DNA from 4 places in the Streptomyces aquilus genome. Region 2 is predicted to be linked to each of the others. Evidence: riboswitches for the same ligand, from Rfam matches in the RefSeq annotation. Region 2 holds a riboswitch; each other region holds the start of a gene.
The links. A riboswitch is a leader RNA that binds a small molecule or an ion and turns the genes downstream of it on or off. The one in region 2 is predicted to bind cobalamin.

Region 1 (7,276 bases), 1.8 Mb from region 2:
CTCGGCGGCGATGATGCCCATGGCCTCGGCGGTGTGCGCGAGCATCAGCTTGGCGGTCACGTCGCCGATGGCGTACAGGTGCGGCACGGAGGTGCGGCAGCGGCCGTCGACGTCGATGGCGCCGCGGTCGGTGACCTTCACACCGGTGTTCTCCAGGCCGTACCCGGTGACGTTCGGCGCGAAGCCGATGGCCTGGAGGACCTTGTCGGCCTCCAGGACCTTCTGCGAGCCGTCCTTGGCGGTGACGGTGACGCGGACCTGGGGGCCGGACTCGTCGATGGCGTCGACACGGGTGGAGGTGAGGACGTCGATGCCCAGCTTGCGGTACTGCCGGGCGAGTTCGGCGGAGACCTCCGCGTCCTCCAGGGGCGCCATGCGGTCGAGGAACTCGACGATGGTGACCTTCACGCCGTAGTTGTGCAGGACGTAGGCGAACTCGATGCCGATGGCGCCGGCGCCCGCGATGACGATCGACTGCGGGAGGTCCTCGGCGAGGATCTGCTCCTCGAAGGTCACCACGCGTGCGCTGCGCTTGGTGCCGGGCAGCAGCTTGGGGGTGGCGCCGGTGGCGATGATGCAGTGGTCGAAGCCGATGGTGCGGGTGTTGCCGTCGTAGTCGGTGACCTGGAGGGTGTGCGGGTCGACGAAGGTGCCGCGGCCGTTCACCTCGGTGATCTTGTTCTTCTTCATCAGGTAGTGGACGCCCTTGACCCGGCCGTCGGCGACCTTGCGGCTGCGGCGGTAGGCCTCGCCGTAGTCGAAGGAGACCTGGCCGTCCACCTTGATGCCGAAGGTCTTCGCCTCGTGGGTGAACAGGTGCGCCAGCTCGGCGTTGCGCAGCAGGGCCTTGGTGGGGATGCAGCCGACGTTCAGGCAGACGCCGCCCCAGTACTTCTCCTCGACGACCGCGACGCGCTTGCCCAGCTGGGCGGCGCGGACGGCGGCGACGTAGCCGCCGGGCCCGGCGCCGAGTACGACAACATCGAATCGCTCGTCCTGCTCGACCATGGGTCGTTCCTCTTCCTTCGGAAATCCAGGGGTCCGGCCTCGTCTCAGAGCCAGTCCCGCCGTTTGAAGATCACGTACAGGCTGACACAGACCACACCCATCAGCCCGATCGCGAAGGGGTACCCGAAGCTCCAGTCCAGCTCGGGCATATGGACGAAGTTCATGCCGTAGATCGTCCCGACGAGGGTCGGGGCGAAGAGGATCGCGGCCCAGCTGGAGATCTTCTTGAAGTTGTCTAACGGGCGGCGCTGACCTGCGGCGATCGGGTTGCCATGCCTTCTGGCCTGCGCGGATGACTCTTTCGCGGCCTTTCATTGTTGCGCTGTCTTACACAGCCGATTCTCCCCACGCGCTCCCCAGCCCCGCCCGAACTCCCCAGATTCTCCCCAGCCGGGGGGCGCCCTGGGGCTGGGGGCGACGCGGGGAGTCGGTGCGTTTCAGCTAGTTGCAGGGGCTACGTCGAGTGACGGTTCAATCGTAGAAGTCGATCACTTGGTCGAGCCAGCCAACAGCCTTCAAATCGCGGGCCAGCCAGCTGTAGGCCAGGTTCGTCGCCTGCCGTTCATGGCCCATCGAGAGCTGTTGCTCCTGCACAGCCGGAAGGCGGAAAACAGATGAGTGGATGGCGCGGATCTGCTGCCAGATGTCGTTCGGCACGTCCGGCTCTTGGGCAAGCCCCATGTCAACGACCGGGGTGTCGTGATCGCTGGCGGACGCGTCGTGATGGATGGCGAAGGCGACCGAGGCGGACCACGCCTGAGGGTCATCTGGGCTCGGCATGATGACGACGCCTTTGGCCCGGGCAGGAAGCACGCCGTACAGACCGAGTGCCGCTCCGAACTGTGGGAAGTTGGTCTCCACCAGTTCGCGGTACCCGATGAGGGCGTCCCGCAGCACGTCGGTCGTGATGGACCGGGTCAGTTCGGGCGAGTAGGTGTGCCAGTAGTAGCGAGGATTGCCACCGGTTCGATCCGGTGCGGGGTAAGGGTCCTCCAACACGTCGCCACGGACATGCTCCAGTTCGGCGTCGAGCCAGCGGACGTCATCCGAGTCGAAGGACTTGCTTCCACCGTGCCGCCACGTCGATCGGACTGTTGTTGCAGCCTGTGCCACCAGACGGTCCACTTCGGTGCGCAGGTCGCCCAGAGGGATCTGTCGGGCGGGTTTTCTGCCGTGCTGGTTCTCCATGATGAGCCGCGCGAGGAACCACAAGCGCTCGGTCGCGAGGGGGGACTTGGGCGGGACGGGCAGTGTGCGTTGGCGTAGGTGGCGGGCGAGGGGTTCGCGGAGTCGATTGCGGGTCCACTTCCACCGCGCGAGGTGCTCACCGGGCCCGTCGAACAGGCTGATGTCGTGAAAGTGCCGAAGCCAATGCTTGGTCCCGAATTCGAGGTCGCTTCGCAGGGCCACGTCTTCATCCAGTACACCGTCACGGGCGTGCCCGACGATCAGCACCTCCTCTGCCACCTGCCTCACGCCCCAAGGTGCGAGCTGTCCGCAATGGTGCGGCACGAGGTGCGGCGACAAGGTGTCGAGGCCCTGGAGCCAGGCGAGCATCGCCTCCCGAAGCCGGTACCCCAAGATCAGCCCAGGATCCTGGTCGTCCCCGCTGGTCAGGTTGACCCTGGCGGCGGCCCGGCGCGTCGGCGGCGACCGGTGCACGCTCCGCGATCGGTCATCCGTCTCCTTCAGGACCCAGGCGGCCGCTGCCGGATTCGTGCGGGCCATACGAAGCATCAGCTCCTCGGCGGCCTCGGGTATCGAGCCCTTGAGGGCGAACGCGAGCGCATAGCGCCAGCGGGGGAACTGGCGTGGGCCGGCGGCGAATTCGATCGACGTGTACCCGTCTTGCAGTGCCTGCGCGGCGAAGTGCTGCTCGAACAGCGGGAGCGCGAATCGGAGAAGCCCGTGATCGTGAACGACGAGACCGGTCTCCTCCAGTTCCCAGATGACATGGCGACGGGCGAACGAATCGGCTGTAACCGCGCCCTCCACGTCCAGAATGCGTACCGCCAGGCGCGGCAGGCTGTCCCACACCTGCGGTGAAGCCTCTGGGCGTTCGTGTTGCAGGATGGACGCGGCCAGTCCTGACAGCAGCTCGTGCGTGGAGACGCGGCCGCCCCGGCCCGCGCCCAACCAGGTTGCCAGGGCGTGGACTTGCAGGGGACTCGTGAGTAACTGCTCCACCTCGTAGACCTCCAGGGTCCGGAAGTGGTCGTCGGTCGTCACCGCCCGCAGGAGATCCCATCCTCGTGAGGGCGGCCACGGTTCGACGTCGATGCGTTCAGCCTTGTCCACCGTGCCCGCTCCTGGGCGGGTCGTCGCCAGCACGCTCATCAGCGGCCAGGTCAGGACGAGGCGGCGAGCCTCGTCGAGGAGTCGGTCGCCTTGCTGGGGGCTGACCGTGTCGAGGTTGTCCAGGACAACCCGGCACTCACGTAGTGGATCGCCGCCCATGGCGTCCTGAAGCGCGGCGGTCAGTGTCGCCGGGATGTCCCGTGCTTCCAGCCATACCGGAATCTCCACGTCGGCATCCCGCCAGGCAGCGGTCAGCCCATCGCTCCACCACTGCTCGGCCTTCTCGCTCTTGCCGGCGCCCATGGGCGCGACGAGCACCCGCAATGCCCCCTGAGGCACCTCGACTTCAGGGGTAGCCTGCCGGGCCTTCCAGGCCAGCGCAGCCTCGACGCGGTCGGCCGGAGTGCTGCGCAGGCGGATCTTGCTGCGGGCTATGCAGCTCCTGGACGCTAGCACCAGAGCTTCGGCACGTGAGCGCGAGCGGACCGAGAAGGGCAGCACGGCGGTCAGCCGGTCCATGAGATCGCCCAAACCGAACGAAGCCTTGGCGACTTCTGCCGCCTCGGTGTCGGAGAGGGACAGATGCCGCGCCTTGGAGTGCGCCTCGACCTGAACTTGCTTCCACTCGCGCAGAACCTCCGCCGGATAGTGCTCAGGCGTGATGTCGATCTCGGAAGCGTGGCGCTCGCACAGAAGGATCAAGTTGTCGAAGCCCTGGTTGGCCTCCTTGCTCATGGCCGGGGCCCAGCGAGGCCCGCCTTCGCTACGAGCGTGGATGTGTGCCACCCGGCTGTTGAGCACGCGCTCGCCGGTCGAGGCGCTCTCCCGGTACAGCGGCTCGCGGCAATCCGGAATTCCGCACGCCAACGCCGTTGCGTACAGCTCCTTGATGGTCGCTCTGGTCGGCTCGGGGTGACGAACGGGTGGAGGGGGCGCGTCAGGGCTCACGCATCCAGTTTGACGAGTTGATCGGTGCCACCGCCGTTGAACACCCTCGACTTGTTCTGCATTTGTTAAGTAACTGCATGTTAATTGGAATAAGAAGCTCGATGCCTCAACTCCTTTGCCAGTAAGGGACGTTGGGCCCCCGCCATGAACGAGGAAAGGACGTGACACCCCTGTACGCGCGCCGCCTCGCGCTGTTCGCCGCGCTGCCGGTCAGTCCGAGCGCGAGGGCCTCCTTCAACTCCGCGACCTGCTAGGCCGGGTCGGCCGTGAACACGGTGTCGGGTCCCAACTCCGGCACCAGGTAGTGGTAGTTGGTGTCGAACCACTTCGTCATCTCCAGCGGCGCCACGTCATGCGTGCCACGTGCCATGGCGAAGTAGCCGTCCAAGGCGTTCGCTTCGACGGCGGCGCGATGGCGGGCGGGGATCGCGCCGACCGGGACGGTGGTGTCCAGGACATGGTCGTAGTACGGGAAGTCACCGGTCGGCACTTCGTGAATGCCGACGGCGGCCAGCTCCCGCCAGTTGGTGCGGCACAGTTCGGCGGCGACGGCCTGTAGAGCCTCGGCGGTGACTCGGCCCTTTCAGTAGCCCTCGATCGCCTTCTTCAGTTCCCGGTCAGGGCCTTGGCGGGGGTAGCCGTACACGGTGGCCCGTGCTGCCGTGGCTGCGGTTTTGGTGGTCACGGAGATCTCCTTCGCGAGATGAATCCCTGAGATCCCTGGTGACGGGACGAGAGCGCGAAGGGGTGACGGACCGGGCGGGAACCGATCCGCGCGGCATGGCGCGGTCGTCCGCCTGGTATGTACGCCGACCCGCCCACGAGGTCACCGGGATATCCGTGTACGAGCCGGTCGTACACGGGCAGTTGGCAGGTCTTCGGACTCGCGGGCACGCCCTCCTTGGTCGGAGGACACCTATTGGCCGTCGCTTCCCAGGCCCTGTACGTCGGACCCAGTGCGTATGACGGCGGTCGCTCCCACTCACCGCTGCGGGGCAGTCCCGGATTCCCACCGGGTTCCCTCTTACGGCGCATCCCGCCTGGTGGACGGGGTGAACCAGCTGCACAGGCCAGCCTACGGCAGTCCTTCGGTACTGCGGATGCCATCGAGATCTCGGATGGTGAGGTGGAACACGCAGACCGGGATGCCTGGCGTGCGTCGAGGACGGGAAATGCCGCGCCTTGAAAGCCTCGTAGGGCGATCCCCCGAGGGACGCAGGAGTGCGTTGCCCGGTCTGGATTTGGTGGGTCTGTCAGATCACCCGTGGCCGTCGTGGGGTGATCCGGCCGACATCACTGAACTCCGGAGGTCGGCCGACGAGCCTCGGTCTCAGACGTCGGCTGGATCGGGCGCGTCGTCCCACCAGTTCGGCTCTTCCTCCTGCACCTGATCCGGGATCTCGACGGGATGGGTGCAGCGCTTCATGGCCGGCGCCCCGGTCTCGGGGTGAACGGTTTCCTTGAGGCCATGGTGGTCAGCGGGGCCTCATGCCAGCGGGGGACCTCGTACCCAGGAATAGCGTGGTGGAGTTCGACAGCCTTGTCGATCTTCCCGTTGAGAGTGGTCACCGAGGCAGAGGCTGCCTCCGGCGGCCCCATCGGTGCGTTGCGCTCTTTCCACGCCGCGGCGGAGTCTGCGGCGCGCCAGGCGAAACAAATCATCTGCCCAGGGGTGTACCCGTGCCCGAACCCTCGGCGAATGACGTCCGTGAGTTCTTCCCGCCGGGTCTCCGGCACTTCGGGGTAGTCGTACTTTTTGGTGAGCAGGCCGTTGAGGTATGAGGCGACATTGGTCACCTCCATCTCGTCCGCCAACGCCGTGAAGGCTTCGCGAGCCGCGGCCCCCTGAGGGCCAGGCCGGGTCTTGAAGCTGTTCGTGATCTCCTTCACGCGTTCCTGAACGGCTGATCGGTCGCCGATGAGTCGCCATACGACCTCGTCGGCGGCGAACGTGATGTCGTCCCTGTTCTTGGAGAGGCCGAAAGCTTGCGGTGGGGTTTCCCGGGAGATGGCGATGAGGTGTGAATAGTAGAGCGCCAGCAGAAGTTCTCTGTCCCTTGCGGTGTCGCCGGTCCAGCCCATCGCGCCGACACCCGTGATGCTCGGGAGCGGCCTGCCAGGATTTCGGGTGGCATAGCTGGCCAACGCCACGTAGAGGGCCATGGCTTGAGGGGTGTCATCCTGGAGGCGGCTGCTGGACGCAGTCTTCGCCTCCTCGTCCTGGATGGCTGCGGCAACCAGGCACTCGAATTCTTCGGCCTCCTGTTTCTCACGCTCCTGCTCGGCACGCTTTTGCTCAGCGGCGAGCCGCTGCCGCTCCGCCTTCTCGCGCTGCTGGATCGCCGAGCAGTCGCCGCAGAGGTAGGAGGGGGCTTCGGCGTCCAGGTATTTGCCGCCGACCTTGTTGGCCCAGGACCGGTTGGTGACGCTGATCGGTTCGGAGCAGTTGGCGCAAGGGCAGTTCAGCAGGATGGCGTGAGAGTGCGCTGTCGCCACCGCGCCGACAGCGCCGGCCACGCCGATGCTGTTCACGGTTCGCGCCCATGTGCCGTCATCCTTGATCTCCCAGTAAAGGGTGCTGATCCGCTGGGCATCTTCGGGGGCATCGTGATTGATCACCACTCGGATGCGGGCGGCATCTACGGGAAATTCCCGGATGATCGGCTGCGGGGCAGCCGACTGCTGTGGCGGTTGGTTCTTCTTGGCTCGTTCCCGCTTGCGACGGCGTTGGCGCTTACCCACCCGTTCCTCCCCGGTTCATGTCGGGATGGTGACGCACTCGCGCTGTGCATGGGCGATTTTTCGCCGACCGCGACGGGCGGCGAAACGTTCCTCGGGGGCTACCGTCCAGCCAAAGCCACCTTGGTCGTGGCTGCGGCGAGCGGTGCGGTCCAATACTGCATCCCTCAGGTCGCCCATGTTCGCCGTCGATAGTGGACTCCTCAGGCGATTGTGCGCCCTCTCTGATTGTCAGTGGGTAATTTCTATGCTGGACGGATGGCCAATGGCGTGTGTCACACGG
Region 2 (7,276 bases):
CGCTGACGATGAGGCTCGACATCGACGACGTCACGGTCGAGGCCGCCGGCATCCGGCTGGTCGAGGACGTGCGACTCGCCGTGGACAGCGGGGCGTTCGTCGGACTCGTCGGCCCGAACGGCAGCGGCAAGTCGACGCTGCTGCGCTGCGTGTACCGGGCGCTGCGCCCGGCCGGAGGAGCCGTACGCCTCGACGGGGACGACCTGCATGCCATGGAACCCCGGGCGGTGGCACGGCAGTTGGCGGCACTGCCGCAGGAGTCGTCCGCCGAGTTCGACTTCACCGTGGCCGAAGTGGTGGCGATGGGACGTCTGCCGCACCGCAACCGCACGGCCGCGGAGGACCGCGCCCTCTGCGCTCAGGCCATGCGACGCACCGGCGTCACGCACCTCGCCGACCGCGGCTTCCTCGCCCTGTCCGGCGGCGAGAAGCAGCGCGTCCTCATCGCCCGCGCACTCGCCCAGCAGCCCAAGGTGCTGGTCCTCGACGAACCCACCAACCACCTCGACATCGCCCACCAGCTGGATGTGCTGTCGCTGGTCCGCGGCAGCGGGCTGACCGTGCTCGCCGCCCTCCACGACCTCAACCTGGCCGCCGCGCACTGCGACGTGCTCCACGTCATCGCCGGCGGCCGGATCGTGGCCTCCGGGACGCCTCACGACGTACTACGACCCGCCCTGCTGGCCGAGGTGTTCGGGGTGCGCGCACATCCGGTGCGGCACCCCGAGACGGGCGCCGTCCAGCTTCTGTTCGACCTGCTTCAGCCCGCCGAGTAAGGACTCCCATGCGCAAGTTGCTCGCCGCCGCCCTCTGCCTCGCAGCCACCGCCACCGGCTGCGGTGCGCATGTCGAGTCGTCCGCCGACCCGAAGACCCCCGCCGTCACCCTCACCAACTGCGGCAAGGAGGTGACGTACGACAAGGTCCCGAAGCGCGTCGTCACCAACGACGTCGGCATCACCGAGCTGATGTTCGCCCTCGGCCTGGAGAACCGCATGGCCGGGTTCGCCATGCCCGACGACAAGGGCGACCTGACCGACGTGCCCTGGAAGGACGGTTACGACAAGGTCAAGTGGCTCTCCAAGGACCAGCTCACCAAGGAGAACGTGCTCGACGCCCGTGCCGACCTCGTCTTCGCCGGCTGGAACTACGGCTTCCGAGACGGCGGCGGCTTCACCCCGGAAGCTCTGAAGAAGCTCGGCATCCCCACGTACATCCTCACCGAGTCCTGCCGCAACGGCCGCACCAAGACCTCCCGCGGCATCATGCCGCCCCTCGACGCCCTGTACGCCGACCTCACCAACCTCGGCACACTCTTCGGCGTCGAGAAGCGTGCGGCCACACTGGTCGCCGACTTCAAGAAGCAGGTCGCCGCCACCGCGGCCCATGCCCCGGCCCACCGGCCCAAGGTCTTCCTCTACGACAGCGGACAGGACCAGCCCTTCACCTCCGGCCGCTACGCCGCCCCCGACGAGATCATCACCAAGGCCGGCGGGAACAACGTCATGCACGACGTCGACGACTCCTGGACCACCGTCGGCTGGGAGTCCGTCGTCGAACGGAACCCGGACGTCATCGTCATCTGCGACTACGGCGACGTCAGCGCCGAGCAGAAGCGGAAGTTCCTGCTGTCGTACGCCCCTCTGCATGACGTCTCCGCGGTCAAACACAAGCGGATCTTCGTCCTTGACTACGTCGACCTGGTCGAAAGTCCCCGCAACCCGTCCGCCATCGCCCGCCTCGGCGCCTACCTGCGGACGGTGGACCGGCACCGGTAGAGAACCGTCAGCGAACCGCGCTGCGGCCCACGACAGTTCCCGCCCGGTCGACGCCGATCACGCCGATCACGTCGACCGCGACGGTCGCCCCGCGCGGGACCGCCGGGGAGGAAGCGGATGCTCCTCCCCGGCGGAATGACGGCTCAGGTCGCGAGGAGTTCCTCACGGACCGTGCGGGCGGCGGCCACCAGATTCTCCAGCGAAGCGCGGGTCTCGGGCCAGCCGCGGGTCTTCAGGCCGCAGTCGGGGTTGACCCACAGCCGTTCGGCGGGGATGGCCTTCAGCCCCGCACGCAGCAGCTCGGCGGCCTCCTGCGCGCTCGGCACCCGAGGGGAATGGATGTCGTACACGCCCGGTCCCGCCTCGCGCGGGTAGCCGTGCGCGGCGAGTTCGCGGGCGACCTGCATGTGCGAGCGTGCGGCCTCCAGGCTGATGACGTCGGCGTCGAGGGCGTCGATGGCCTCGACGATGTCGCCGAACTCGGCGTAGCACATGTGGGTGTGGATCTGGGTGTCCGGGCGCACTCCGCTGGTGCTGAGCCGGAACGCTTCGGTGGCCCATGCCAGGTAGGCCGGACGGTCGGCAACCCGCAGCGGGAGCGTCTCGCGCAGCGCGGGCTCGTCGACCTGGATGACCGAAGTTCCCGCCGCCTCAAGGTCGTTGACCTCGTCGCGCAGGGCGAAGGCGACCTGGCGTGCGGTGTCCCCGAGGGGCTGGTCGTCGCGGACGAAGGACCAGGCGAGCATCGTGACCGGGCCGGTGAGCATGCCCTTGACCGGCTTCGAGGTGAGGGACCGGGCGTACGTCGTCCAGCGCACGGTCATCGGTTCGGGGCGGGAGATGTCGCCGGCCAGGATCGGCGGACGGACGTAACGGGTGCCGTAGGACTGGACCCAGCCGTGCTGCGTGGCGAGGTAGCCGGTGAGCTGTTCGGCGAAGTACTGGACCATGTCGTTGCGTTCGGGCTCGCCGTGCACGAGGACGTCGAGGCCGGCCTTGTCCTGGAAGGAGATCACCTCCTGGATCTCCGTCTTGATGCGCTCCTCGTAGGCGGCGGTGTCGATCCGTCCCGCGCGGAGATCGGCGCGGGCGGTGCGCAGTTCGGTGGTCTGCGGGAAGGAGCCGATGGTGGTGGTCGGCAGCAGGGGCAGGCCGAGGTGGGCCCGCTGGGCGGCGGCCCGTTCGGCGTACGGCTGGCAGCGGCGGGCGTCGGTGTCCGTGACGGCGGCGGCACGGGCTCGGACGGCAGGGTCGTGGGTGATGGGGGAGTTCGCCCGTGCGGCGAGGTCGGCGCGGTTGGCGGCCAGCTCGCCCGTGATCGCGTCGGTGCCGTGGGCGAGGCCCTTCGCGAGCGTGACGACCTCGGCCGTCTTCTGGCGGGCGAAGGCCAGCCAGCGCAGGATCTGAGGCTCGATGTCCCGCTCGGCCGCCGTGTCGAGAGGGACGTGGAGCAGGGAGCACGAGGCGGCCACGTCGACCCGGTCGGCCAGCCCGAGCAGGGTGCCGAGAGTGGCCAGGGACTTGGCCAGGTCGTTGATCCAGATGTTGCGGCCGTTGACGATCCCGGCGACCAGGCGCTTGCCGGGCAGTCCGCCCACCGCCGCGAGGGCATCGAGGTTGGCCGCGGCGGCGTCGGTGAAGTCCAGGGCGAGCCCGTCGACGGGGGCCTTGGCCAAGGCCGGGAGGGCGTCGCCGAGCCGGTCGAAGTAGGAGGCGATCAGTAGCTTGGGCCGGTCGGTGAGGGCGCCGAGGTCGTGGTAGGCGCGGGTGGCGGCGGTCAGTTCGGCCGGGGTGCGGTCCTGGACGAGGGCGGGCTCGTCCAGCTGCACCCACTCCGCGCCGGCCGCGCGCACGTCGGCGAGGACTTCGGCGTACACCGGCAGCAGCCGGTCGAGAAGGGTGAGCGGCTCGAAGTCGGCGGCCACGCCGGGTGCCGGCTTGGCCAGCAGCAGGTAGGTGAGGGGGCCGACCAGGACGGGCCGGGCGGTCAGGCCCAGGGCGAGGGCCTCCGTCAGCTCGGCGACCTGCTTTTTGGAGTCGGCCGTGAAGACGGTGTCAGGACCCAACTCGGGTACCAGGTAGTGGTAGTTGGTGTCGAACCACTTGGTCATCTCCAGCGGCGCCACGTCCTGGGTGCCGCGGGCCATGGCGAAGTAGCCGTCCAGAGCGTCGGCTTCGGCGGCTTCCCGGTGGCGGGCCGGGATCGCGCCGACCATGACGGTGGTGTCCAGGACGTGGTCGTAGTAGGAGAAGTCGCCGGTGGGCACTTCGTTGATGCCGGCGTCGGTGAGCTGCTGCCAGTTCGTACGGCGCAGGTCGGCGGCGGTGGCGTGGAGGGCGTCGGCGGTGATGCGACCCTTCCAGTAGCCCTCGATCGCTTTCTTCAGTGCGCGGCTCTGGCCCTGGCGGGGGTAGCCGTACACGGTGGCCCGTGCTGTCGCGGCTGCGGGCTTGGTGGTCACGGAGATCTCCTTCACGAGATGAATCCCTGAGATCCCGGGACCGGGACGAGAGCGCGAAGGGGTGACGGAACCGGACGGGTGGGAACTCGCGCGGCACAGCGCGGTCCTCCGCCTGATCTGGTCGCCGACCCGCCCTCGAGGTCACCGGGATGTCCGCGCACGAGTGGCTCGCACACGGGCAGTTGGCAGGTCTTCGGACTCGCGGGCACATCTCGTACGAAGTCGTAGTCGTAGGAGACACCTACTGGCCGTCGCTTCCCAAACCCTCCTCGGGCCCAGTGCGTGTTGACGGCGGTCGTTCCCGCTCACCGCTGCGGGGCAGTCCCGGATTCCCACCGGGTTCCCTCTTGCGACGCATCCCGCCTGGCGGACGGGGCGAACCAGCTGCGCCAGCCACCTTACGGGGTCATCGTGCGAGAAGAGAGCGGGACGCTCGATATCGGGAAGCCCTGGGCACCGAGTCCTTGCCGGCGCCCGGCTGTCTGCGGGGCGTGGTGAAGCGGGCGCTGGCGGGAACTGAGCCGCAACCGTGGTGGATGCCCCGGCGCCTGCTGACCGTGGTGTCAGCCGATGTCGACGCCACTGCCGGTGTCGGGGCGATCTGGATCCTGTGGCGTCCGAAGTCATCGCGGCTGCGTGGGCACATCGCGCTTCTCGGGCGGGACGTGTGTCACGTTCTCTTCGGTGTCCGCCGGATCGAGGTCCCCAAGCAGCGCAGACTCATCGCCGTTTGGAAGTCTCCTCGTGTCAGCCGCGGAGTCCGTCCGTTGATCGTGGTCCTGGGTCACGAGGGCGCCGAACTCTCCCGGATGGGACCCCAGGACGGTCTGGACACTCACACGTGGGCCCGCCAACTGGAGCACCACCACTGCGACCTGTGCACCGTCCGTAAAATTTGAACTGTGAGGCTTTCTCGGGGGGTAGGTGTGATGAAAGGGTCTGGAGTGATCAACTCGGCTGTCCGGTACAGCCGTTGGACTCCTCCCCCCCCACGAGGCGTGACATGGCGAGAGCCTCCCTGCGCAGAACGCGCACCACCATATTCACGGCGACGGCCGGCCTTGCGCTGACCGCCGCCATCCTCCCCGGTACCGCGCACGCGGCCTCGGACGACCCGACACCTTCTGCCGACACCGGCATCCCGGCGGCCCAGACGCCGCCCATCCCCTCCCAGCAGGCCCTCATCCGCCGCGACGCCCGGCTCGCCAAGGCCGAACAGCGCCCTGGTGTACGGAAGTTGCGCGACCAGCTCGGCACCCAGGGCGTGCTGGAGCTGGACCCGGCCACCGGCACCGCACGCCAGGTGGCCAAGCTGGACGGGTACCTCACGCCACCCAGTGACGACAGCCCCCGCGACATCGTCCGGGACTATCTGCAAGCCCATCCAGACGTCTTCGGCCTGGCCGACGTCCAGGTCAACGACCTGACGCTGCGCAAGCAGTACACCGATGTCGCCGGCACACGCCACCTGTCGTTCCTTCAGTCGGTCGACGGCGTGCCGGTCTTCGGCAACGGCGTCAAGGCGAACGTCTCCCGCGACGGACGTCTGATCAGCGTGCTCGGCGCCCCGGTGCCAAGGTTGCCGTCGACGCTGGCCCGGGCCCGGGTCACGCCAACGCAGGCCCGGGACACCGCCGTCCGCGACATCACGGGTGCCGGGGCCGACGGAAGCACGCCCACCGACACCGCCAAGCAGGTCGTCTATCCGGTGTCCGGCCACACCGCCCGCCGCGCCTGGCAGACGGTCACCTCACCGGACGGCCACGGCATGTGGCTGCACGTCGTCGACGCCGTAAGCGGGCGCGTCCTGTACCGGCAGAACCTGTCCTCCGACCTGACCGCCTCCCCGGCCGGGACGTCCGCTGCCGGGCAGCCTCTGTACGACGCCGCGGCCGCGCCCGCGTCCAGCGGCAAGGTGCTGGTCTGGGACCGCTACCCGGGCGCTCCCGCGGGCGGCAAGCAGGCCCTCCGGAACCTGACCGCCAAGGGCTGGCTCCCCAAGAACGCCAAGACCCTCGACGGCCGTATCGCGCACGCCTTCAGTGACGTCAACGACAACAACAAGGTGGACAAGGGAGAGGAGATCACGCCGGCGGCGGGCGGGAGCTTCGCCTTCCCGTTCAAGCCCTTCACCGGCAACGGGTGCGACGATCCGCTGCCCTGCTCCTGGAACCAGCAGAAGCCGAACTCCTGGAAGACCAACCGCAAGCAGAACGCCGCGCAGGTCTACTACTACCTCGGCACCTTCCACGACCACCTGGCAGCCGCCCCGATCGGCTTCACCCGCAAGGCCGGCAACTTCGACGGACGCGACGGTGACGCCGTACAGGCGCAGACCGACGACGGCGCGGCGGTCGACAACGGGCTGCCCGACGAGAACCACCTGAACAACGCGAACATGGGCACCCCGCCGGACGGCCAGCCGCCGACGATGCAGATGTACCTGACCGGCTCCGGCCCCGGCTACGACGTCCTGCAGGGCAACTGGGGCGACGACGCGGCCACCGTCTACCACGAGTACACCCACGGCCTGTCCAACCGCCTCGTCGTCGACGCCGATGGCGTCTCGGCCCTCACCGGCCAGCAGGGCGGCGCCATGGGCGAGGCATGGAGCGACTGGTACGCGCTGGACTTCCTCGTCAACCAGAAGCTGCTGAAGGACAGTCCGCGCAAGGACGGCGACGTGGCCCTCGACCCGCCGCACTGGACGGACGAACTTCCCTCGCGCAGCCAGCCGTTGGACTGCCCCGTGGGGTCGAAGTCGGCCAAGTGCCCAGGCACAAAGGCGTCCGGCCCCGGCGGCTACACCTACGGTGACTACGGAAAGATCCGGGACAACGGTCCCGAGGTACATGCCGACGGCGAGATCTGGAGCGAGACCCTCTGGGACCTGCGCACCAAACTCGGCAGCAAGCTCACCGAATCGCTGCTGACCCGGGCGATGGAACTGTCCCCCGCCGCCCCGACCTTCCTCGACCAGCGCAACGCCATCCTCCAGGCCGACACCGTGGTCAACCACGGCCGGGCCCACAAGACC
Region 3 (7,276 bases), 2.9 Mb from region 2:
ACTGGCCGCGCAGATGGGCTACTTGCCCGGCACGATCTGGATCATCGCGGGCGTCGTCTTCGCCGGGGCCGTGCAGGACATGGTGGTGCTGTTCTTCTCGACCCGCCGCGACGGACGCTCCCTCGGCCAGATGGCCCGCGAGGAGATCGGCCCGTTCGGCGGCGCGGCCGCGCTCATCGCCGCCTTCGCCATCATGATCATCCTGCTCGGGGTGCTGGCGCTGGTCATCGTCAACGCCCTCGCCCAGTCCCCCTGGGGCACCTTCTCCATCGCGATGACGATCCCGATCGCCCTGCTGATGGGCTTCTATCTGCGCGTCCTGCGCCCCGGCCGGGTCAGCGAGGTCTCGCTCATCGGCGTGGCCCTGCTGCTGCTCGCGCTGGTCGCCGGGCGCTGGGTGGCGGAGTCGTCCTGGGCCGACACCTTCACGCTCGCCCCCTCGACGCTGGTCGTCTGGCTGGTGGCGTACGGCTTCATCGCGTCGATCCTGCCGGTGTGGATGCTCCTCGCACCCCGCGACTACCTCTCCACCTTCATGAAGATCGGCACCATCCTCCTGCTGGCGCTGGGCGTCGTGATCGCGCTGCCCACGCTGAAGATGGACGCGGTGACGGACTTCGCCTCGCGCGGCAACGGCCCTGTCTTCGCCGGGTCGTTGTTCCCCTTCGTCTTCATCACCATCGCCTGCGGGGCGCTGTCCGGCTTCCACTCGCTCATTTCGAGTGGCACCACGCCCAAGATGATCCAGAAGGAGACGCAGGTCCGCATGATCGGCTACGGCTCCATGCTGATGGAGTCGTCGGTGGCCGTCATGGCGCTGGTCGCGGCCAGCATCATCGACCCGGGCCTGTACTTCGCGATGAACGCGCCCTCCGGGGCCATCGGCACCACCGTGCAGGAAGCGTCCCGGGTGGTGACCGGCTGGGGCTACTCCATCTCCCCGGACGACCTGGCCCGAGCCGCCGAACGCGTCGAGGAATCAAGCCTGTTGTCCCGCACCGGCGGCGCGCCCACGCTCGCCATCGGTGTCTCGGAGATCTTCTCCAAGGTCACCGGCGGGAGCCTGCGCGCCTTCTGGTACCACTTCGCGATCATGTTCGAGGCGCTGTTCATCCTGACCGCGCTGGACGCCGGTACCCGCGTGGGCCGGTTCATGCTCCAGGACATGCTGGGCAACGTCATCAGGCCCTTCAAGAACGTGAGCTGGAAGCCCGGACTCGTCATCACCAGCGCGCTCGTGTGCGGACTGTGGGGCTACTTCCTCTGGGTGGGCGTCCACGAACCGCTCGGCGGGATCAACCAGCTCTTCCCGATCTTCGGCATCTCCAACCAGCTGCTCGCCGCCGTCGCCCTGGCCGTCTGCACCACCCTGCTGGTGAAGTCCGGGCGCCTCAAGTGGGCCTGGATCACCGGCGTCCCGCTCGTCTGGGACGCCACCGTCACGCTGACCGCGAGCTGGCAGAAGGTGTTCTCCGACGACCCCAAGGTGGGCTTCTTCAAGCAGCGGTCCGTCTTCCAGGACGCCATCGACCGGGGTGAGGTCCTGCCGCCCGCGAAGAACATGGACGACATGCACACCGTGGTCACCAACTCCACGGTCGACGGCGTCCTCACCGCGGTCCTCGCCCTGCTGATCGTGGTGGTGATCGCCGACGCGCTGAGGGTCTGTGTCCGGCATGTACGACGCCCGGCCCTCTCCACGCTGAGCGAGGCGCCGTACGTCGAGTCGAAACTCGTCGCCCCGGCCGGGCTGTTCCCGACCCGCGAGGAGAAGGAGGAGGAGGCACGCCATGAGGTCGGCACTGCGGCGGGCCCTTGAGAAGGTGCGCTGGTACGTACGGGAGTTGACCGACGAGTCGGCCTACGACCGCTATGTCGCGCACGTCCGCCGGGACCACCCGCAGGCGGACGTGCCGACCCGGCGGGAGTTCGAGCGGATGCGGACGGACCGGCAGGAGGCGGACCCGCGCCAGGGTTTCCGCTGCTGCTGACGGCGGAATCCAGCAACCGTTGACACCGATGTCGGACCTTCACCGAATCGACATACCGATATGCGGACGAGGTCTTCCACTCCTGTCACACCGTGACCTAGATTGCCTGCGCGTTACACGGTGATCAGTGATGAGGGGATCGGAGCCGCCGCATGTCATCAGATTCGCCCGAGGCCAGACCACCGGTGGTGACACCCGTGCGCGTGGTCATCGCCCTCTGCCTCCTCGCGCCCTTCGTGGCGATGCTGTGGGTGGGGTCGTACGCGAAGGTCGACCCGGCCTTCATCGGCATCCCCTTCTTCTACTGGTACCAGATGCTGTGGGTGCTGATCTCCACCGCGCTGACGATGACCGCGTACAAGCTGTGGCAGCGTGACCAGCGCGCCCGTCGTGGAGGTGCCCAGTGAACGACGGCGTGAACGGCGTCGCGCTCGGCGTCTTCGTCTTCTTCTTCCTGGCCGTCACGGTCATGGGCTTCCTCGCCGCGCGCTGGCGCAAGGCAGAGAACGAGCACAGCCTCGACGAGTGGGGCCTGGGCGGGCGGTCGTTCGGCACCTGGGTCACCTGGTTCCTGCTCGGCGGCGACCTCTACACGGCGTACACCTTCGTCGCCGTCCCCGCGGCCATCTACGCGGCGGGCGCGGCCGGCTTCTTCGCCGTGCCGTACACGATCCTCGTCTACCCGCTGATCTTCACCTTCCTGCCCCGCCTCTGGTCGGTGTCGCACAAGCACGGCTATGTGACGACCTCCGACTTCGTGCGCGGACGCTTCGGTTCCAAGGGCCTGTCGCTCGCGGTCGCCGTCACCGGCATCCTCGCGACCATGCCGTACATCGCCCTCCAGCTCGTCGGCATCCAGGCGGTCCTGGACGTCATGGGCGTCGGCGGCGGCGAGGACACCAACTGGTTCGTGAAGGACCTGCCGCTGCTGATCGCGTTCGGTGTGCTGGCCGCGTACACCTACTCGTCCGGTCTGCGCGCTCCCGCGCTGATCGCGTTCGTGAAGGACACGCTGATCTACATCGTCATCGCGGTGGCGATCATCTACATCCCGATCAAGCTGGGCGGGTTCGACGAGATCTTCGCCAAGGCGGGCGAGGCGTACAGCCAGACCAATCCGGCGACGGGCGCGCCGCGCGGTGCGCTGGTGCCGGGTGAGCCGGGCCAATGGACCTACGCCACGCTGGCGTTGGGCTCCGCGCTCGCGCTGTTCATGTACCCGCACTCGATCACCGCGACGCTCTCCTCCAGGAGCCGTGAGGTGATCCGCCGCAACACCACGATCCTGCCGCTGTATTCGCTGATGCTGGGTCTGCTGGCGCTGCTGGGCTTCATGGCGATCGCGGCCGGGGTCAAGGTCACCAACGGCCAGTTGGCGATCCCGCAGCTGTTCGAGGACATGTTCCCGGCGTGGTTCGCGGGCGTGGCCTTCGCGGCGATCGGCATCGGCGCGCTGGTCCCGGCAGCGATCATGTCGATCGCGGCGGCGAACCTCTTCACCCGCAACATCTACAAGGACTTCATCAAGCCGGACGCCACTCCGGAGCAGGAGACCAAGGTCTCCAAGCTGGTGTCCCTGCTGGTGAAGGTCGGCGCGCTGGTCTTCGTCCTCACCATGGACAAGACGGTCGCCATCAACTTCCAGCTGCTGGGCGGCATCTGGATCCTCCAGACCTTCCCGGCCCTGGTCGGCGGTCTGTTCACCCGCTGGTTCCACCGCTGGGCGCTGCTCGCCGGCTGGGCGGTCGGCATGATCTACGGCACGGTCGCCGCATACGGCGTCGCCTCGCCGACGCAGAAGCACTTCGGCGGCTCCGCGAAGGAGATCCCCGGCATCGGCGAGATCGGCTACATCGGCCTGACGGCGTTCGTCCTGAACGTGGTGGTGACGGTGGTCCTGACCTTCGTCCTGAAGGCCTTCAAGGCCCCCGAGGGCATCGACGAGACGAGCCCGGAGGACTACACGGCGGACGCGGGCGACCCGGGCGTCCAGGTGGAGCTTCCCCCGGCAACTGCTGGCGCCGCTCACTAGAGGCCCCTAGGGGCGCGGGGCTGTTTCGATGTGCGGCTCCGCCGCGTGGGCGCGAGCAACCACGTACGACCCGCAGCGGGCCACCGAGAGCAAGACCCTCGGCGGCCCGCTTTTCGTGCAAACTCACGTGCATGGACATACTGATCCGGCCGGCAGAACCTACCGAATACGACGAACTCGGCGAGATCACCGCCCAGGCCTACATCCAGGACGGCCTCCTCGCCTTCGGCGAGAGCGACTGGTACCTCGGCGAACTGAGAGACGTCGCCAAACGGGCAGCCGCGGCCGAGGTGCTCGTCGCCGCCCAGGACGGCCACCTCCTGGGCACCGTCACCTACGTCGCCTCGACCGGCGGCGCCATGGCCGAGCTCTCCCGCCCCGGCGAATCGGAGATCCGCATGCTGGCCGTGGCCCCGGAGGCCCGCGGAAGAGGCGCCGGACAAGCCCTCGTACAGGCCTGTGTCGACCGCGCCAGGGCTGCCGGTGACATCGGCATGGTCCTGTCGACCCAGCCCGTCATGCGCGCCGCCCACCGCATCTACGAGCGCCTCGGCTTCGTCCGCGCCCCGCACCGCGACTGGCAGCCGATTCCGGGCGTGGAGTTCACGCTTCTCACCTATGAGTTGACGCTCTGAAGTCACCGCGACACAACATCTAGGGGTGCCACTCGAACCCGGCACAAGATGTATGCTCATGCTCGCTGTCGTCGCAGGGGAATCCGGTGCGAATCCGGAACTGTCCCGCAACGGTGTACTTGTGCATGCCTTGTGCGTGTACGGGAGTCAGTCCGAGGACCTGCCGACAGCGTGCCCAGGCCGCCGTGGCCCGGGTGCCATGACGTCCGGGCCTCGCGGAGTGGGCCGGTGGACGCGACGCCGCGTGCGCTCGTGCTGCCCCCTGCTCTCCGCCAGGCCCCCGTGCCGAGCGAGGGAGAGCCCCCACGTGACCATCGCGCCAGCAGATCCGGCTTCAGCGGTCCAGGCGGAGAACGACGGTCCCGGTACCGCCCTGTTGCGGACCCTGACCGAGCTGACCGCCGACCTGCCCGACGCCGACCCCGGACGGGTCGCCGCCGCCGCGCTGCGCGGCCGCTCGGGCCGGGCGGACTCCGATGGCGGCGTGGAGCTGCGCGAGCTGGCGACGGAGGCCGCCGCCGGACTCATCTCCGAGGACCCCGCCTACTCCCGGCTGGCCGCCCGGCTGCTGACCATCAGCATCGCCGCCGAGGCCGCCTCCCAGGGCGTCACGTCCTTCACCGAGTCGGTCGAGGTCGGCCACCGCGAGGGCCTGATCGCCGACCGCACCGCGGAGTTCGTACGGGTGCACGCCGCACGGCTCGACGCCCTGATCGACCCGGCCGCCGACGACCGCTTCGGCTACTTCGGCCTGCGTACGCTCCACAGCCGCTACCTCCTCCGGCACCCGATCACCCGCCAGGTCATCGAGACGCCCCAGCACTTCATGCTGCGCGTCGCCGCCGGCCTCGCCGAGGACGACACGACCCGTGCCCTGGACGAAGTCGCCGCGCTCTACGGGCTCATGAGCCGCCTCGACTACCTGCCGTCCTCCCCCACGCTGTTCAACTCCGGCACCCGGCACCCCCAGATGTCGTCCTGCTACCTCCTCGACTCCCCGCTGGACGAGCTGGACTCCATCTACGACCGCTACCACCAGGTCGCCCGGCTCTCCAAGCACGCCGGCGGCATCGGCCTGTCGTACTCCCGTATCCGCAGCCGCGGTTCGCTGATCCGGGGCACCAACGGGCACTCCAACGGCATCGTGCCGTTCCTGAAGACGCTGGACGCCTCGGTGGCCGCCGTGAACCAGGGCGGCCGGCGCAAGGGAGCCGCGGCCGTCTACCTGGAGACCTGGCACTCCGACATCGAGGAGTTCCTGGAGCTGCGCGACAACACCGGTGAGGACGCCCGGCGTACGCACAACCTGAACCTCGCGCACTGGATCCCGGACGAGTTCATGCGCCGCGTGAACGCCGACGCCGAGTGGTCGCTGTTCTCCCCGGCGGACGTGCCCGAGCTGGTCGACCTGTGGGGCGAGGAGTTCGACGCCGCGTACCGCAAGGCGGAGGCGGCCGGTCTCGCCAAGAAGACGATCCCGGCGCGTGACCTGTACGGCCGCATGATGCGCACCCTCGCGCAGACCGGCAACGGCTGGATGACCTTCAAGGACGCCGCCAACCGCACCGCCAACCAGACGGCGCTGCCCGGCCATGTCGTCCACTCCTCCAACCTCTGCACGGAGATCCTGGAGGTCACGGACGACGGCGAGACGGCCGTCTGCAACCTGGGGTCGGTGAACCTGGGCGCGTTCGTGGTCGACGGGGACATCGACTGGGAGCGGCTGGACGCCACCGTCCGCACCGCCGTCACCTTCCTCGACCGCGTGGTGGACATCAACTTCTACCCGACCGAGCAGGCGGGCCGTTCCAACGCCAAGTGGCGTCCGGTGGGCCTGGGCGCGATGGGCCTCCAGGACGTCTTCTTCAAGCTGCGGCTGCCGTTCGACTCGCCGCAGGCCCGTGAGCTGTCCACGCGCATCGCCGAGCGCATCATGCTCGCCGCGTACGAGGCCTCCGCCGACCTCGCCGAGCGCAACGGCCCGCTCCCGGCGTGGGAGAAGACCCGTACCGCGCAGGGCGTGCTGCACCCCGACCACTACGACGTCGAGCTCACCTGGCCGGAGCGCTGGGAGGCGTTGCGGGCCCGGGTCGCCGCGGTCGGCATGCGCAACAGCCTGCTGCTGGCCATCGCGCCCACCGCCACCATCGCCTCGATCGCGGGCGTCTACGAGTGCATCGAGCCGCAGGTCTCCAACCTCTTCAAGCGCGAGACCCTGTCCGGCGAGTTCCTCCAGGTCAACTCCTACCTGGTGGCCGAGCTGAAGAAGCTCGGCGTGTGGGACGCGCAGACCCGGGAGGCGCTGCGCGAGTCCAACGGCTCGGTGCAGGGCTTCACCTGGGTGCCCCAGGACGTCCGCGACCTGTACCGCACGGCGTGGGAGATCCCGCAGCGCGGCCTGATCGACATGGCCGCCGCCCGTACCCCGTTCCTGGACCAGTCCCAGTCCCTGAACCTGTTCCTGGAGACGCCGACCATCGGCAAGCTCTCCTCGATGTACGCGTACGCCTGGAAGCAGGGCCTGAAGACGACGTACTACCTGCGCTCGCGCCCGGCGACGAGGATCGCCCGCGCGGCACAGGCCACTGTCCCCGTACAGCAGGCCGCCGACCCCGAGG
Region 4 (7,276 bases), 7.2 Mb from region 2:
TCAGCCATGTCGCGATCCTGCCAGGCGGGGCTCCGGCGCACCGCCGGGCCGGGTCACTTTAGGGCGGAGGCATAGCGTCCGGAAGTGCGCATATACGGATACATCCCCCTCTTGCGCAGCTTGGCCAGACATCACCGAGCGTTCCCTGATCTTCCAGTAATCTCGCTGCCTGATTTGTCGTGCACGTCGCCATTCCGGGGGGAAATATGGCTCGTGATCGCAAACCGTCCCGCCACCGCGCCCGCGTCCTCGCGGCCTCCGTGGCCGCGCTCACCCTCTCGGGAACCGCACTGGCCGAGTTACCGGCCGCGGCGGCGGGCAAGCCGAAGGGGCACGACGTCTCCTCGCACCAGAAGGACGTCGACTGGCAGAGCGCGAAGAACAAGGGCGCCAGGTTCGTCTACGTCAAGGCGACCGAGGGCCGGACCTATCTCAACCCGTACTTCGACCAGCAGTACACCGGATCGCGCGACGCGGGACTCCTCCGCGGGGCGTACCACTTCGCGCTGCCGAACAAGTCGTCGGGCAAGGCGCAGGCACAGTACTTCGTGAACCACGGCGGCGGCTGGAGCGCGGACGGCTGGACCCTGCCGCCGGCGCTCGACATCGAATACAACCCGTACGACGGCAAGCACCGGTGCTACGGCCTGAAGAAGGCCGCGATGGTCAGCTGGATCAAGTCCTTCAGCAGCGAGGTCAAGCGGCTCACCGGCCGGCGTCCGGTGATCTACACGACCGCCCACTGGTGGAACGTCTGCACCGGCGGCAGCGCTTCCTTCGCCCGGAACCACGCGCTGTGGGTGGCCCGTTACAACACCGCGGACGCCGGAGCGCTGCCGCGCGGATGGTCGTACTGGACGATCTGGCAGTACGACAACAGCGGCAGCCTGCCGGGTGATCAGAATCTCTTCAACGGCTCCGCGGCACAGCTGAAGAAGTTCGCCCGGGGCTCGTGACCGTGCGGCGCACGGGCCGTGCGGCGGACGTCGGCGACATCGGAGGGAAAACCCTCGGTTCCGGACACCGTGCGGCCCGCCTCAGTTCATCTTCCGTTCACCCTGGTTACCTACGTTCAACGAGCCAATGACGCTCGAACGATTGCCTGGGTAAATGGAAAACTTCTCGCTGATCCTCGCGATTGTGGTGGTAACCGCACTCGCGTTCGATTTCACGAACGGTTTTCACGACACCGCCAACGCGATGGCCACGACCATCTCGACCGGTGCGCTCAAGCCCAAGGTCGCGGTGGCCATGTCCGCCGCGCTCAACCTTGTGGGCGCCTTCCTCTCCGTGGAGGTCGCCAACACGATCTCCAAGGGTCTCGTCGACGAGAGCGGCATACGTCCAGAGGTGATCTTCGCGGCCCTGGTGGGCGCGATCCTCTGGAACCTGCTGACCTGGCTGGTCGGACTCCCCTCCAGCTCCTCGCACGCCCTCATGGGCGGTCTGATAGGCGCCACCATCGCTTCGGCGGGCACGGGCGCGGTCCACGGTGACGTCCTGGTCACCAAGGTCCTGATCCCGGCGATCGCGGCCCCGCTGGTCGCGGGCATCGCGGCCATGCTGGCCACGCGGCTCTCCTACTCCCTCGGCAAGAAGGCGGACGGCAAGTCGGCCGCCAAGGGCTTCCGCGCGGGCCAGATCGCCTCGGCCGGCCTGGTGTCCCTCGCCCACGGCACGAACGACGCGCAGAAGACGATGGGCATCATCACCCTCGCCCTCGTCGCCGGCGGCGCCGTCGCGCCCGACTCCGACCCGCCCACCTGGGTCATCCTCTCCGCCGGTCTGGCCATCGCGCTCGGCACGTACCTGGGCGGCTGGCGCATCATCCGCACGATGGGCAAGGGCCTGACCGACCTCCAGCCGCAGCAGGGCTTCGCCGCCCAGACCAGCGCGGCGACGGTCATCCTGGCCTCCTCGCACCTCGGCTTCTCCCTCTCCACCACGCACTCCGTCTCCGGTTCGGTGATGGGCGCGGGCCTCGGCCGCAAGGGCGGCGTGGTCCGCTGGTCGACGGCGACGCGGATGTTCGTGGCGTGGGGTCTCACGCTCCCGGCGGCCGCCCTGGTGGGTGCGCTGGCCGAGTCCGTGTGCGACCTCGGCGACTGGGGCACGGCGCTCGTCGCGGTCTTCCTGATCGCCTCCAGCGCGGCCATCTGGAAGATCTCGCGCCGCGAGGTCGTGGACGCGTCGAACGTCAACGACACCGACGAGCCGGCCGGTGTGGTCACCACGGCGATCGCGGCCGTGACTCCGCCCCCGGCGGGCCCGGTGGCGGACGACCTGACCGCCACGATCCCCGCCCCGGCAGCGGCCACCACGGAGCCGGCCGTACCGCCGGCCGCCGCGGTCTGAGCCTCAGCGACGAAGGAAAGCAAGCAACATGAAGATCGACTGGCAAGCACTGGGCTCCGTCTTCGGCGTCAGCCTCGTCGTCACCGTCGCCCTCGTGGCCCTCTTCACCCTCGGCATCATGGGCCTCTCCCGCCAGGAGCGGGCCTCGGCCGCGGGCGGCTCGGCCGCCCTCGCCGTGACCGGCGCGTACGCCTGCTTCGCCGCGTGTGCGGCGGCTGTGGGGTACGGGATCTATCTGATCGTGGCGTAACACCCGCCGCGACGAGTCACGCCCTGTTCCGGGGTCCCCTCAAAGGGGTTTCCGGGACGGGGCGTTCTCGCGTTCCAGGCGGGCTCCGGGCCCCCGTGTTCCGTGCTCGCCCGCCCCGCGATGTGGGGTTCTGCACACTCCGCTCTCGCAGGTCAACAGCGAGTTGACGGCTCTTCCGGGCCCGTGGTGGACTGCCGGGGCCAAGTACGGCGGCCAGGGAGGAAGTCCGGTGTGAATCCGGCGCGGTCCCGCCACTGTCACCGGGGTAGGTAGCCCCGGGAGCCAGGAACTCCCACCGCCGGTCTCGTCGAACCAGGGCGTGGACACCCTGAGTGAGGACATGTCGCCATGCTCGCCTGCCGTTTGAGGTACCGCACCAGGTCGCTGCCCGACCCCACGGCCGGCTGAGCCGATGCGTGCCGATCGCGTCTTCGCGTACGGCGCCGCCGCCGGGCTCGTCGGGGATCTGCTGCTCGGTGATCCGCGCCGGGGGCATCCGGTCGCCGCGTTCGGACGGGCCGCCGGTGCCGTGGAGAAGGTGCTGTGGCGAGATCACCGGGGATGGGGTGCGCTGCACACCGCCGTGTGTGTCGGGGGTGCCGTGGGGCTGGGTGCCCTCGCGCAGAGGGTCGTACGTCCTTCCCGTACCGCCTCCGTCGTACTGACCGGCGCCGCCACCTGGGCCGTCGTCGGGGGGACCTCGCTCGCGCGGGAGGCGCGGGGTATCGGACGAGCCCTGGAGGCCGGTGATGTCGAGGGCGCTCGTGCTCGACTGCCGCATCTGTGCGGGCGCGATCCGCAGGCCCTCGACGCCGACGGGATCGCCCGGGCCGTCGTCGAGTCCGTCGCCGAGAACACCTCCGATGCCGTGGTCGGTGCGCTGGTGTGGGGAGCGGTCGGTGGCGTGCCGGGGCTGCTCGGGTTCCGGGCCGTCAACACCCTCGACGCCATGGTCGGGCACAAGTCCGAGCGGTACCGGCGGTTCGGGTGGGCCTCGGCCCGGCTGGACGACGTCGCCGGGTGGCCGGGGGCGCGGCTGACCGCCGTACTCGCCACGGCCGCCGGTGGTGCCCCTCGCGGTGCCGTGCGCGCCTGGCGGGAGGACGCCGCCAAGCATCCCAGCCCCAACGCCGGGCCCGTCGAGGCATCCTTCGCCGGGGCCCTCGGGGTGCGGCTGGGCGGGACCCTGTCCTACGCGGGGCGGGTCGAGCACCGGCCCGTCCTCAACACCCAAGGGCGCGCCGTCGCCTCGTACGACATCGAGCGCGCCGTACGGCTGTCCCGGCGCGTCGGGCTGCTCGCGCTCGGCGCCTCGGTCGCCGTGCGGGCTCTGCGGAAGGGGCGTGCCTCATGAGTGGGGGCGGGCTGCTCGTCGCCGGGACCACCTCCGACGCCGGCAAGAGCGTCGTCACCGCCGGGATCTGCCGGTGGCTGGTGCGGCAGGGGGTCAAGGTCGCGCCCTTCAAGGCGCAGAACATGTCCCTCAATTCGTTCGTGACGCGGGAGGGCGCGGAGATCGGGCGGGCTCAGGCCATGCAGGCGCAGGCCTGTCGGGTCGAGCCGACCGCGCTCATGAATCCCGTGCTGCTCAAGCCCGGTGGGGAGCAGAGCAGCCAGGTCGTGCTGATGGGCAAGCCCGTCGGCGAGATGAGCGCGCGCGGGTATCACGGCGGGCGGCAGCAGAAGCTGCTCGGGACCGTGCTCGACTGTCTGGCCGAACTGCGGGGCACGTATGACGCGGTGATCTGTGAGGGGGCCGGCAGCCCGGCCGAGATCAATCTGCGCCGGACCGACATCGTCAACATGGGGATCGCCCGCAATGCGGGGCTTCCGGTGCTGGTGGTCGGCGACATCGACCGGGGTGGTGTCTTCGCCTCCTTCTTCGGGACCGTCGCGCTGCTCTCCGAAGAGGACCAGAAGCTGGTCGCCGGGTTCCTCGTCAACAAGTTCCGGGGAGACGTCTCCCTTCTCGAACCCGGGCTCGACATGCTCCACGGGCTCACCGGGCGGCGCACGTACGGCGTGCTGCCGTTCCGGCACGGGCTCGGGATCGACGAGGAGGACGGGCTGCGGGTGTCGTTGCGCGGGACCGTCCGGGAGTCCGCGGTGAGCCCTCCGGTCGGCGAGGACGTGCTGCGGGTCGCCGTCTGTGCCGTTCCGCTGATGTCCAACTTCACCGACGTCGACGCCCTCGCCGCCGAACCCGGTGTCGTCGTGCGGTTCGTGGACCGGCCGGAGGAGCTCTCCGACGCCGATCTCGTGGTGATCCCGGGGACGCGCGGGACGGTGCGGGCCCTGGAGTGGCTGCGGGAGCGGGGGCTGGCCGCCGCGCTCGTCAGAAGGGCCGCGGAAGGGCGGCCGATCCTCGGCATCTGCGGCGGCTTCCAGGTCCTCGGCGCACACATCGAGGACGAGGTCGAATCGCGGGCAGGAGCTGTCGACGGCCTCGGCGTGCTGCCCGTCCGGGTGCGGTTCGCCCGGGAGAAGACCCTCACCCGGCCCACCGGAGAAGCCCTCGGCGAGCACGTCGACGGATACGAGATCCATCACGGGGTCGCCGACGTCAGCGGCGGCGTCCCCTTCCTGGACGGCTGCCGCGTCGGCCAGACCTGGGGCACCCACTGGCACGGCTCGCTGGAGTCGGACGGCTTCCGGCGGGCCTTCCTCCGCCAGGTGGCCGCCGCCGCGGGCCGCCGGTTCGTGCCGGCGCCCGACACCTCGTTCGCCGCGCTGCGCGAGGAGCAGCTCGACCGGCTCGGCGACCTCATCGAACAGCACGCGGACACCGACGCGCTCTGGCGGCTCATCGAGTCGGGCGCGCCGCAAGGACTGCCTTTCATTCCACCGGGAGCGCCCGCATGAGCACTGTGTTGTTGTTGTCGACCGCCGACACGGACCTGTTGGCGGCGCGGGCCGCCTCGGGTGCGGACTACCGGATCGGCAACCCGACCCGCGTGGACGTCTCCGCGGAGCTGCCGGGGCTGATCCAGGGCTCCGACATCGCCGTCGTACGGCTGCTCGGTGGCAAGCGGGCCTGGGAGGACGGGCTGGCCGCACTGAGGGCGTCCGGTGTGCCGACCGTGCTCCTTGGCGGCGAGGCCGTGCCCGACGCCGAGTTGATGGCCGAGTCGTCGGTGCCGGCCGGTGTGGTCGCGGAGGCGCTGAAGTACCTCGTCGAGGGCGGCCCCGGCAACCTCACCGAGCTGGCCCGGTTCCTGTCCGACACCGTGCTGCTGACCGGTGAGGGGTTCCTGGAGCCGCAGAAGATGCCGGAGTACGGCGTCCACGGCGACCGTGCCGTCGTCGAGGGCCGTCCGACCGTCGGCGTGCTCTTCTACCGGGCCCATGAACTCAGCGGCAACACCGCCTTCGTGGACACCCTCTGTGACGCGATCGAGGCGCGCGGCGCCAACGCCCTTCCCGTGTACTGCGGTTCGCTGCGCGGGGCCGACGCCGGGCTGTACGAGATCCTCGGCCGGACCGACGCCCTCGTCGCCACCGTCCTCGCCGCCGGCGGCACGCACGCCTCGCAGGCGTCGGCGGGCGGCGACGAGGAGGCCTGGGACATCGGTGCGCTCGCCGAGCTCAACGTGCCGGTGCTGCAAGGGCTTTGCCTCACGTCGTCCAAGGCGGCCTGGGACGAGTCCGACGCCGCCCTCTCCCCCATGGACGCGGCGATGCAGGTGGCGATCCCCGAGTTCGACGGGCGGATCATCACCGTTCCGTTCTCCTTCAAGGAACAGGGACCGGACGACGTCCCCGTGTACGTCGCCGACCCCGAGCGGGCCGGGCGCGTCGCCGGGATCGCCGTACGGCACGCGCGGTTGCGGCACAAGCCGAACGCCGAGAAGAAGCTCGCGCTGGTCTTCACCGCGTACCCGACCAAGCACTCCCGGGTCGGCAACGCGGTCGGCCTCGACACGCCCGCCTCGGCGGTGCGGGTGCTGGACGCCCTCAAGCGGGCGGGGTACTCGCTCACCGAATATCCGTCCGGCGGCGACGAGTTGATCCACCGGCTCATCAACGCCGGTGGCCACGACGTGGAATGGCTCACCGAGGAGCAGCTGGCCGCCGCGCCCGCGCGGGTGCCGCTGGCCGACTACCGGGCGTGGTTCGACAAGCTGGACCCGGAGCTGCGGGACGGCATGCTGGAGGCGTGGGGCGAGCCGCCCGGCAGCCTCTACGTCGACGGGGACGACATCGTGCTCGCCTCGCTCCAGTTCGGGAACGTCGTCGTGATGATCCAGCCGCCGCGTGGCTTCGGGGAGAACCCGATCGCGATCTACCACGACCCCGACATGCCGCCGTCGCACCACTACATGGCCGCCTACCGCTGGCTGGAGAACTCGTTCGGCGCCGACGCGATCGTCCACATGGGCAAGCACGGCACGATGGAGTGGCTGCCGGGCAAGGGCCTCGGGCTGAGCGGGGGTTGTGCGCCGGACGCGGTGCTGGGTGACCTGCCGCTGATCTACCCGTTCATCGTCAACGACCCCGGTGAGGGCACCCAGGCCAAGCGCCGCGGGCACGCCACCGTCGTCGACCACCTCGTGCCGCCGATGGCACGTGCCGACACCTACGGGGATCTCGCCAAGCTGGAGCAGCTCCTCGACGAGTACGCGCTCGTCTCGGACCTGGACCCGACGAAAGCGCCGGCTGTGCGGGCGCAGA

Region 1: another riboswitch for cobalamin. It lies ahead of EJC51_RS37100 (uroporphyrinogen decarboxylase/cobalamine-independent methonine synthase family protein); the one in region 2 lies ahead of metE (5-methyltetrahydropteroyltriglutamate--homocysteine S-methyltransferase).
Region 3: another riboswitch for cobalamin. It lies ahead of EJC51_RS32165 (ribonucleoside-diphosphate reductase subunit alpha); the one in region 2 lies ahead of metE (5-methyltetrahydropteroyltriglutamate--homocysteine S-methyltransferase).
Region 4: another riboswitch for cobalamin. It lies ahead of EJC51_RS12360 (cobalamin biosynthesis protein); the one in region 2 lies ahead of metE (5-methyltetrahydropteroyltriglutamate--homocysteine S-methyltransferase).

The regions. Positions count from the first base shown of each region.
Region 1 is NZ_CP034463.1:8,087,045-8,094,320, forward strand. It holds gene lpdA (dihydrolipoyl dehydrogenase) at 1-1,008, opposite strand, end outside; partial or broken gene EJC51_RS37090 (CorA family divalent cation transporter) at 1,053-1,244, opposite strand; gene EJC51_RS37095 (NACHT domain-containing protein) at 1,480-4,254, opposite strand; partial or broken gene EJC51_RS37100 (uroporphyrinogen decarboxylase/cobalamine-independent methonine synthase family protein) at 4,508-4,939, opposite strand; cobalamin riboswitch at 5,107-5,331, opposite strand; gene EJC51_RS37105 (hypothetical protein) at 5,677-6,996, opposite strand; gene EJC51_RS47940 (hypothetical protein) at 7,252-7,276, shown strand, end outside.
Region 2 is NZ_CP034463.1:9,849,045-9,856,320, forward strand. It holds gene EJC51_RS44990 (FecCD family ABC transporter permease) at 1-6, shown strand, start outside; gene EJC51_RS44995 (ABC transporter ATP-binding protein) at 9-776, shown strand; gene EJC51_RS45000 (ABC transporter substrate-binding protein) at 785-1,777, shown strand; gene metE (5-methyltetrahydropteroyltriglutamate--homocysteine S-methyltransferase) at 1,921-4,239, opposite strand; cobalamin riboswitch at 4,407-4,639, opposite strand; gene EJC51_RS45015 (M36 family metallopeptidase) at 5,243-7,276, shown strand, end outside.
Region 3 is NZ_CP034463.1:6,945,533-6,952,808, reverse strand. It holds gene EJC51_RS32190 (carbon starvation CstA family protein) at 1-1,819, shown strand, start outside; gene EJC51_RS32185 (CstA-like transporter-associated (seleno)protein) at 1,791-1,991, shown strand; gene EJC51_RS32180 (DUF3311 domain-containing protein) at 2,144-2,398, shown strand; gene mctP (monocarboxylate uptake permease MctP) at 2,395-4,023, shown strand; gene EJC51_RS32170 (GNAT family N-acetyltransferase) at 4,155-4,658, shown strand; cobalamin riboswitch at 4,711-4,840, shown strand; gene EJC51_RS32165 (ribonucleoside-diphosphate reductase subunit alpha) at 4,966-7,276, shown strand, end outside.
Region 4 is NZ_CP034463.1:2,666,306-2,673,581, forward strand. It holds gene EJC51_RS12340 (class II aldolase/adducin family protein) at 1-8, opposite strand, end outside; gene EJC51_RS12345 (lysozyme) at 207-956, shown strand; gene EJC51_RS12350 (inorganic phosphate transporter) at 1,111-2,355, shown strand; gene EJC51_RS12355 (hypothetical protein) at 2,384-2,605, shown strand; cobalamin riboswitch at 2,776-2,916, shown strand; gene EJC51_RS12360 (cobalamin biosynthesis protein) at 3,018-3,959, shown strand; gene EJC51_RS12365 (cobyric acid synthase) at 3,956-5,467, shown strand; gene cobN (cobaltochelatase subunit CobN) at 5,464-7,276, shown strand, end outside.